DNA from 2 places in the Xanthomonas sontii genome. Region 1 is predicted to be linked to the other one. Evidence: predicted binding sites of a transcription regulator. Region 1 holds the regulator's gene; the other holds the start of a gene.
What was found. The regulator FliA, encoded in region 1, starts transcription of late flagellar genes. The targets are predictions, from matches to a motif close to TAAAGTTTNNCNNNCNNNGGCCGATAA.

Region 1 (4,003 bases):
AGGAAGCGGCTGCCGCGGCCCAGTTCCGACTGGATCTGGATCTGCCCGCTGAGTTCGCGGATGCGCGACTGCACCACGTCCATGCCGACGCCGCGGCCGGAGATGTCGGTGACTTCGGATTTGGTCGAGAAGCCGGGCAGGAACACCAGGTGCAGGCATTCCTCGGTGGTCAGGCGGGCGGCGGCCTCGGGGTCGATCAGGCCCTTCTCGCGGGCCTTGGCGCGCAGCCGTTCCGGGTCGATGCCGGCGCCGTCGTCCTGCACCTCGATGCTGACGTAGTCGCCTTCCTGCTGCGCCGACAGGCGCACGTGGCCGCCGCGCGGCTTGCCGGTGGCTTCGCGCAGCGCCGGGGCTTCGATGCCGTGGTCGATCGCGTTGCGCACCAGGTGCACCAGCGGATCGGCCAGCGCCTCGACCAGGTTGCGATCGAGCTCGGTGTCGGCGCCGATCAGTTCCAGCTCCACTTCCTTGTTGAGCGAGCGGGCGACGTCGCGCGCCACCTTGGGGAAGCGCGAGAACACCTTGCCCACCGGCTGCATGCGCGTGCGCATCACCGCCGACTGCAGGCGCGCGGTGGCGATGTCCAGGCTGCTGACCGCGCGGTCCAGCTCCTCGTCGCGCAGGCGCACGCGCAGGGTCTTGAGGCGGTTGCGCGAGAGCACCAGTTCGCCGATCAGGTTGACGATCGCGTCCAGGCGCTTGGTGTCCACGCGCACGGTGTGTTCGGGCTCGGCGGCCTTGGCCGGGGCGGCCGCGGCCTTGGGCGCGGCGCTGGGCGCGCGCGGCGCCGGCTGCAGCGCCTGCGGCGTGGCCGTCGGCGGCGCATCGCCGTGCAACTGGTCCAGCAGCGCTTCGAATTCGTCGTCGCTGATCAGGTCTCCCGCGGCCGCGGCGGTGGCCGGGACGGCGGCGGGCGCGGGCGCGGCGCTCTTCGCGGGTGCCGGCGCCGGTGCGTCGTCGCCGTGCGCGTCGAACTGCGCGATCAGCTCCGGCGGCGCGCGCGGCGGCTCCTGGCCGCTGCCGAAGGCATCGAGCATCGACTGCAGGTAGTCCAGCGACTGCTGCGCGGCGTCGAAGTGCCGCGCCTGCAGGGTGGCCTGGCCGGCACGGGCCATGCCCAGGGTTTCCTCCGCGGCGTGGCACAGCTCGACCATGGCGTTGATCGCCAGGAAGCCGGCACCGCCCTTGAGCGTGTGGAAGCCGCGGAACACGGCGTTGAGCTGGCCGCTGTCCTCGGGCGCCTGCTCCAGCGACACCAGCTGCTCGCCGAGCCGGTCCAGGATCTCCTGGGCCTCGATGATGAAGTCGGCAGCGATGTCGTCGGGTACGGCGCTCATGGCATTACAGTCCCAATCCGGACAGCAGGTCGTCGGCGTCGTGCTGCGATACGCCGTGGCGGTCCAGGCCGGGCAGGGCCGGGCCGGCCAGGCTGCCGTCGGCCTTCTTGTTTTCTTCCTTCGGCGGCAGACCCAGCGCGCCGAAGCCTTCGTGCACGCGGCGCACGATGCCGGCGACGCGACGGATGATCTGCCCGGTCAGATCCTGGAAGCTCTGCGCCAGGGCCATTTCGGTGAGGTTGTGGCGGATCTTGTCGAGGATCTCGCTCTGGTCGCCGCTGAGGCCGCCGGCGGCGAGCTGGTCGGCCAGCGCACGGCATTCCTCGGCCAGGTCCAGGGTGCGGTGGCTGGCCTGTTCGGTCATCTCCACCACGTGGTCCAGGCGCGAGCAGGCGTCGTCCAGCTCGCCGGCCTCGCTGGGCACCACCGGCAGTTCGCCGAGCGCCTGCCCCAGATCGCGCGCGAGCCGGCTCAGGCCCTGCATCATCGGCCGCGTGCGCCAGGCGGCGAGGGTGTCGATCTCCCTGCGCCAGCCGGCCTCGTCGCCGTTCTCCAGCGCGTCCAGCGCGCCTTGCAGGCGTTCGATCAGGGCGGTACGTTCGGCGGTGGCTTCCATTTAGGCGGTCGCTCCCAGGCGTTCGAAGATCTTGCCCAGCTTCTCCTGCAGCGTCTGCGCGGTGAACGGCTTGATGATGTAGCCGTTCACGCCGCACTGCGCGGCCTCGATGATCTGCTCGCGCTTGGCCTCGGCGGTGACCATCAGCACCGGCAGGTGCTTGAGCTTGTCGTCGGCGCGGATGTTGCGCAGCAGATCGATGCCGGTCATGCCCGGCATGTTCCAGTCGGTGACCACGAACTCGAACGGCGCCGAGCGCAGCGCGGCCAGGGCGCTGTTGCCGTCTTCGGCCTCGGCGGTGTTGGTGAAGCCCAGATCGCCGAGCAGATTCTTGACGATGCGTCGCATCGTCGAGAAATCGTCCACGATCAAAATCCGCATGTTCTTGTTCACCACTGACTCCTAAGGGTTCCTATTCTTCGTCTTCCAGACCGGCATCGGCGACCTCGAACGCCTTCAGGCGTCCGCGCAACCGTACCGTGGCCTGGCCATGGATCTGACACACGCGCGACTCGCTGACCCCGAGCACCGCGCCGATTTCCTTGAGGTTCAATTCCTGCTCGTAGTACAGCGACAGCACCAACTGCTCGCGTTCGGGCAACTGCGCGATGGCCTTGCCCAGCTCGCGGCCGAATTCGCTGCGCTCGAGCATCTGCTGCGGATTGGGTCCGCCCTTGGCGATGGTATCCAGCTCGCCATGGTCCTCGATGCGCGACTCCAGGCTCAGCACCTGGCCGCGGGCGGCATCTTCCATCAAACGCAGGTATTCGGGAAGCGGCATGTCCATCGCCGCGGCCACTTCGTTGGCGGCGGCGGCGCGGCCGGTGCTCTGTTCGATCTTGCGGATCGCCGAGGCGGCGTCGCGGGCGCGGCGGTGCACCGAGCGCGGCACCCAGTCGCCGCGGCGGATCTCGTCGATCATCGCGCCGCGGATGCGGATCGAGGCGTAGGTTTCGAACGAGGCGCCCTGTTCGGCGTCGTAGCTGCGCGAGGCCTCGATCAGGCCGATCATGCCGGCCTGGATCAGGTCGTCGATCTCGACGCTTGCCGGCAGCCGCGCGGCCAGGTGGTGGGCGATGCGCCGGACCAGGTCCGAGTGCTGGGTGATGTAGTCGTTGGCGCTGTTGCGCTGGACGGCGCGGTAGTGGGCGGCGGCGTTCATGCGGCCACCCCGCGCTGGATGATGCGTTCGACGAAGAACTCGACGTTGCCGCGCGGGGCGGTCGGCGCCTGCCAGCGTGCGGTGCGCCGGGCGATCTCGGAGATCGCCTGCGCCGACGGGCTGGACGGGTAGGCCTTGACCACCGGCTGCTGGCGCTGCACCGACAGGCGCAGCCAGTCGTCCTGCGGCACGCAGCCCAGGTAGTTCAGCGACACGTCGCCGAGGAACTTCTCGCAGACCCGGCTGAGCTTGTCGTACAGCAGGCGGCCTTCGTTGAGGTCGCGGACCATGTTGGCGACGATCTGCACCCGGTCCACGCCGCGCTCGCGCGAGAGGACCTTGATCAGGGCGTAGGCGTCGGTGATCGAGGCCGGCTCGTCGCAGACCACCACCACCGCGTCCTGCGCGGCCTGGCAGAAGGTCAGCACGCTGTCGGTGATGCCGGCGGCGGTGTCGACGATCATCACGTCCAGCTCGCGCTGCAGCTCGGAGAACACGTTGACCAGGCCGACGTGCTGGGCCGGCGGCAGCTCGGCCATGTAGCGGCGGCCGGAGGCGGCGGGCACCACCATCAGCCCGTTGGGCATGTCGATCAGCACCTCTTCCAGGGTGCAGCGCCCGGCGACCAGGTCGGCCACGGTGAACTTGGGGGTCAGCCCGAGCAACACGTCGACGTTGGCCAGGCCCAGGTCGGCGTCCAGCAGCAGGGTGCGCTTGCCCATGTCGGCCAGCGCCATGGACAGGTTGACCGAGATGTTGGTCTTGCCCACGCCGCCCTTGCCGCCGGTCACGGCGATGGTGCGCACCGGACCCAGCGGTTCGCTGCGCGTCGCCGACAGGGGGAAGGCATTGGTCAGATTGACGTAGTCACGCGACGGCATGGGTCTG
Region 2 (4,003 bases), 670 kb from region 1:
GCGGCGACGGATGGCGCACGCGGCGCCCAGCGCGAGCCAGCCGCACGCAGCGGCGCCACCGCCTCGCCGTCGTCCAGCGCGTGCGTGGCGCGGCGCGTGCCGGCGGACAACTGGAAGAACGCCATGCTGTCCTGCAACTGCACGGCCTGCGTGCTCATCGATTCGGCGGTGGCCGCCAGCTCTTCGGAGGCGGTCGCGTTCTGCTGGGTGATCTGACTCAGCTGCACCACCGCCGCATTGATCTGGGCGACGCCGGACGATTGTTCCTGCGAGGCGGCAGCGATCTCCTGCACCAGGTCCGAGGTCTTCTTGATGCTGGGCACGATGGTCTCCAGCAGATGACCGGCCTTCTCCGCCAGTTCCACGCTGGAGCCGGCGACCTCGCCGATCTCCTGCGCCGCCACCTGGCTGCGCTCGGCCAGCTTGCGCACTTCGGCGGCGACCACCGCAAAGCCCTTGCCGTGCTCGCCGGCGCGCGCGGCCTCGATCGCCGCGTTCAGCGCCAGCAGGTTGGTCTGGTAGGCGATGTCGTCGATGATCCCGATCTTCTGCGCGATCTGCTTCATCGCCGCCACCGTGGCCACTACCGCCTCGCCGCCCTCCAGGGTTTCCCGCGCCGCCTGCGCGGCCATGCCGTCGGTGATCCTGGCGTTGTCGGTGTTCTGCGCGATCGAGGCAGTCATCTGCTCCAGCGAGGCGCTGGTCTCTTCCACACCGGCGGCCTGCTCGGTGGAAGCCTGGCTCAAGGATTGCGCAGTGGCGCTGACTTCTTCCGACGCACCCGCCAGGCTCTGCGCACTGGCGTTGACCTCGCCGACCACCTGCTGCAACTTCTCGACCATGCGCTGCATCGCCAGCAGCAATTGCCCGGTCTCGTCCCTGCCGCGGACCTCGATCTGCATGCTCAGGTCGCCCTCGGACAGCGCATTGGCCACCTTGACCGCCTTGTCGATCGGCCGGGTCACGCTGCGGCTGATGCAGCAGCCCAGGCCGACCCCGAGCAACACGCCGCCGATCACGATGGCCAGCATGGTGCGGGTGCTGCTGGCATAGATCGCGTCGGTGGCGTCGTTGGCACGCGCCGCGTTGGCTTCCTTGGTTTCGCTGAGTTCGGACATCAGCGCATCCAGTTCGTCGGAGCTGCTGCGCACGCCCTTCGACAGGTCCGCCAGCTGCGCATTGCCCTGCGGCAGCGGCTCGCGCATCACCGAGTCGACGAACTGGCCGCGCCGCTCCAGGTAGGTCTTCCACACCTGGTCGAAGCGGGCCAGCTTGGCCAGCGTGGCCGGGTCGTCGAACGAGGTCCTGGCCTTGTCCATGTGCTCGACCACCTTGGCGGTGTACTTGTCGAGACTGGCGATGTGCTTGGCGCGATCCTCCGCCGTACTGGCCAACTGCAGGTTGGCGCGCGACCGGCCGGCGTTGATCAGATTGATGTTGGCCTCTTTCAGGTGCGACAGGCCGAGCAGCTCGCGCTCGTACAGCACCGTGGCGTAGTCGTTGATCCGGCCCGAGTTGCGGATGCCGACCCAGCCGATGCACGCGCCGATCGCCGCCACGATCAGGAACGCCGCCGTCAGCCTGACTCCGATTTTCATATTGCCCAACATGGTGTACCCCGATTCTTTGTGTGCGTCCGGTTGCGCAAGTGAGCGCCTCCAGCCGTCTTCCGCAACGCCTCGCGGAGTGGACACACTCGCTCTGAGGAGAGCGAGGACGCTGCGCCGCAACGTCTGTGCGTGAGGGCTATCGGCGTCATCGACAGCGCCTTTAAATCGCGTGAAAACTGCGGAATTCCGCATAGCGCAAGCGCTGCGGCGACGTTGCATGAATGCGCAACGGGCATTGCGGCGCAGCACTCGACGCGTGTGAAGAAGGCGCCTGGCCATCTGCGGCGCGGATGCCGCAGTTGTTCTGCAACGGCAGATGACCCCGGTTTTGCACCGAAGGCGAAGTGGGATACCAACCCCTCTAATTTGTAGACAGAATGTGAAAGCGGCGCCGATATGCCCGCCCTCGCAGTGCGCGAGCGCATGCATGGCGCCGCGTCTTCACACCATCGGCAGCGCCGCGACCGTGCGTCGTTCCGCCGCGGTGGCTCCGCGCAACAAGCGCTGCGCGCGCACGCGTTCCTCGGCATCGAGCTCCTGCAGCGCCTCGAAACGCTCGCCGACCCAGCTCGCCATCGGCACGCCGTCGCGGTACAGCACGCGCGCGCCCGCCACGCGTGGCAGCCGCGTGCCCGGGAGCACGCTGCCGAGCAGATTGGCCGGATCGGCGGCGGCCACGCACACCCAGGTGCCGTCGCCAGGCTGGCGGCGCAGTTGCCGCAGCAGACCGATCGCCTCCGGCAGGGCGAACTGTTCGCCGGACAGGCCATCGATGAAGCGCCCGCCGCGGATCTCGCCACGCGCCTCCAGGCGCTGGTAGACCCGCAACAGCTCGCGCCACGGCGGCAGCCATGCCGCCTCGCGCTCGAGCAGGCGCCAGCAGACCACGCCGTAGCGGCGCAGCAGCGTCAGCGCGACGTGCTCGACCGCCTCGCTGCGCGCGGCCGGGTCGTCGGCCTCGGCGCCGGCCCGCAACAGCGCCCAGCGCCCGGCATCCTGGATGCCGCCGTACAGCGCCATGCGCGGCCGCCGCCGCGACAGCGCCGACGGGCGCTTCGATGCCGGCACCAGCAAGGCGCGCAGGCCGGCGTAGCTGTCGCAATGGACCCGACCGGCGGCGACCAGCTCGGCCAGCGCCACCTCCAGTTCGGTGGAGAGCAGGCGGGTGGCCGCGGCGATCTCGTCGAAGAACGAGGCGCCATGCGCCGCGAGATGGTCGGCGACCTTGTGCGCGCGCGAGCCGAGCGCATCGGCCTCCGGCGCTGGCGACAGCCGCGACCACTGCCCGGCGCTGCGCCGCGGCAGCAGCAGGATCGGCGTGCTGCGCAGCGTCGGCGCGGCGCCGCCGGCGCCGGGGCGCAACCGCGTCCACAGCGTGCGGCCGGCACTGCAGGCCTCGTCCAGCCAGGCCGGGCGGTAGTCGCGCACCCGCGCCGGCAACAGTTCCGCCTCCCACAGCGGCGCCGCGGCCTCCACGCCCTCCAGTTGCGCCAGTACCGCGGCCAGCGCTCCGGCGCCCTCCACCTGGCCCTGTGCGTCCAGATGCTGCCAACGGAACAGGAAGCGCGCGTAGTCGCGCGGCGCCACCGGCTCGATCTCGCGGCGCAGGCGGCCAAGGGTGTAGCGGTGGATGCGTGCCAGCAGGTGCCGCTCGCACCACTCCTCGGCATCGGCGTCGGCACTGAACCGACCACCGAGCACATAGCCGTCCTGCTGCAGCGCGAGCAGCCCGGCCTGCACCTCGCGCAGCGGCAGGTGCAGCGGCGCGGCCAGCGTGGCCGCAGTGACCGGCCCCAGGCCTGCCAGCCGGCAGCGCAGCAACTCGCGCAGCGCGCTCTCGCGGTCCCAGTCGGCCACCGCGTAGCCCTCGGGACTGGCGATGGCCGGCCGCGCGCTGGCCTGCGGGTACAGCGGCGCCACCGCCGCCTGCGCTTCGGCCGTCACCCACAACGCCGCCGCGGCGCCGTCGACGCCGTGCAGGCAGGTTGCGCGCGCGTCGGCAGCCAGTTCATCCAACCACTGCCGCCACTGCGGCTGCGCGGCGGCCTCGTCCACGCTCACCACCCCGAGCGTGAGCAGCGCCTCGTGCATCTCGTCGCGGCTGCGCGGCTGCGGCCAGGCCTCCTCGCGCACCGCGGCGATCGCCTGCGGGTCCAACTGGCCGAGCTCGTCGGCGCTGTGCGGATCCTGGTAGCGGCGACTGTGCACCGCCTGGGTCCGCCGCTCTTCCAGCGGCGCGTCGTCGAGGAAGGCATAGGGCCGCGCGTCGAGCGCCTCGGCCGCCAGCGGCGAGGGCGCGGTCAGTTCGCGCGCCAGCACGCGCACCTCGCCGGCCTCGATGCCGCGCAGCAGCTGCAGCCAGCCATCGCTGTCCATCGCCTCGTCCAGGCAGT

Region 2: the regulator FliA is predicted to act here: its motif matches at 1,747-1,773, upstream of RAB70_RS16935 (methyl-accepting chemotaxis protein).

Annotation. Positions count from the first base shown of each region.
Region 1 is NZ_CP132342.1:3,366,854-3,370,856, reverse strand. Features, by position in the region: gene RAB70_RS14200 (chemotaxis protein CheA) at 1-1,337, opposite strand, end outside; gene RAB70_RS14195 (protein phosphatase CheZ) at 1,342-1,953, opposite strand; gene cheY (chemotaxis response regulator CheY) at 1,954-2,346, opposite strand; gene RAB70_RS14185 (RNA polymerase sigma factor FliA) at 2,366-3,115, opposite strand; gene RAB70_RS14180 (P-loop NTPase) at 3,112-3,996, opposite strand; gene flhF (flagellar biosynthesis protein FlhF) at 3,983-4,003, opposite strand, start outside.
Region 2 is NZ_CP132342.1:4,032,708-4,036,710, forward strand. Features, by position in the region: gene RAB70_RS16935 (methyl-accepting chemotaxis protein) at 1-1,610, opposite strand, end outside; gene RAB70_RS16940 (DEAD/DEAH box helicase) at 2,052-4,003, opposite strand, start outside.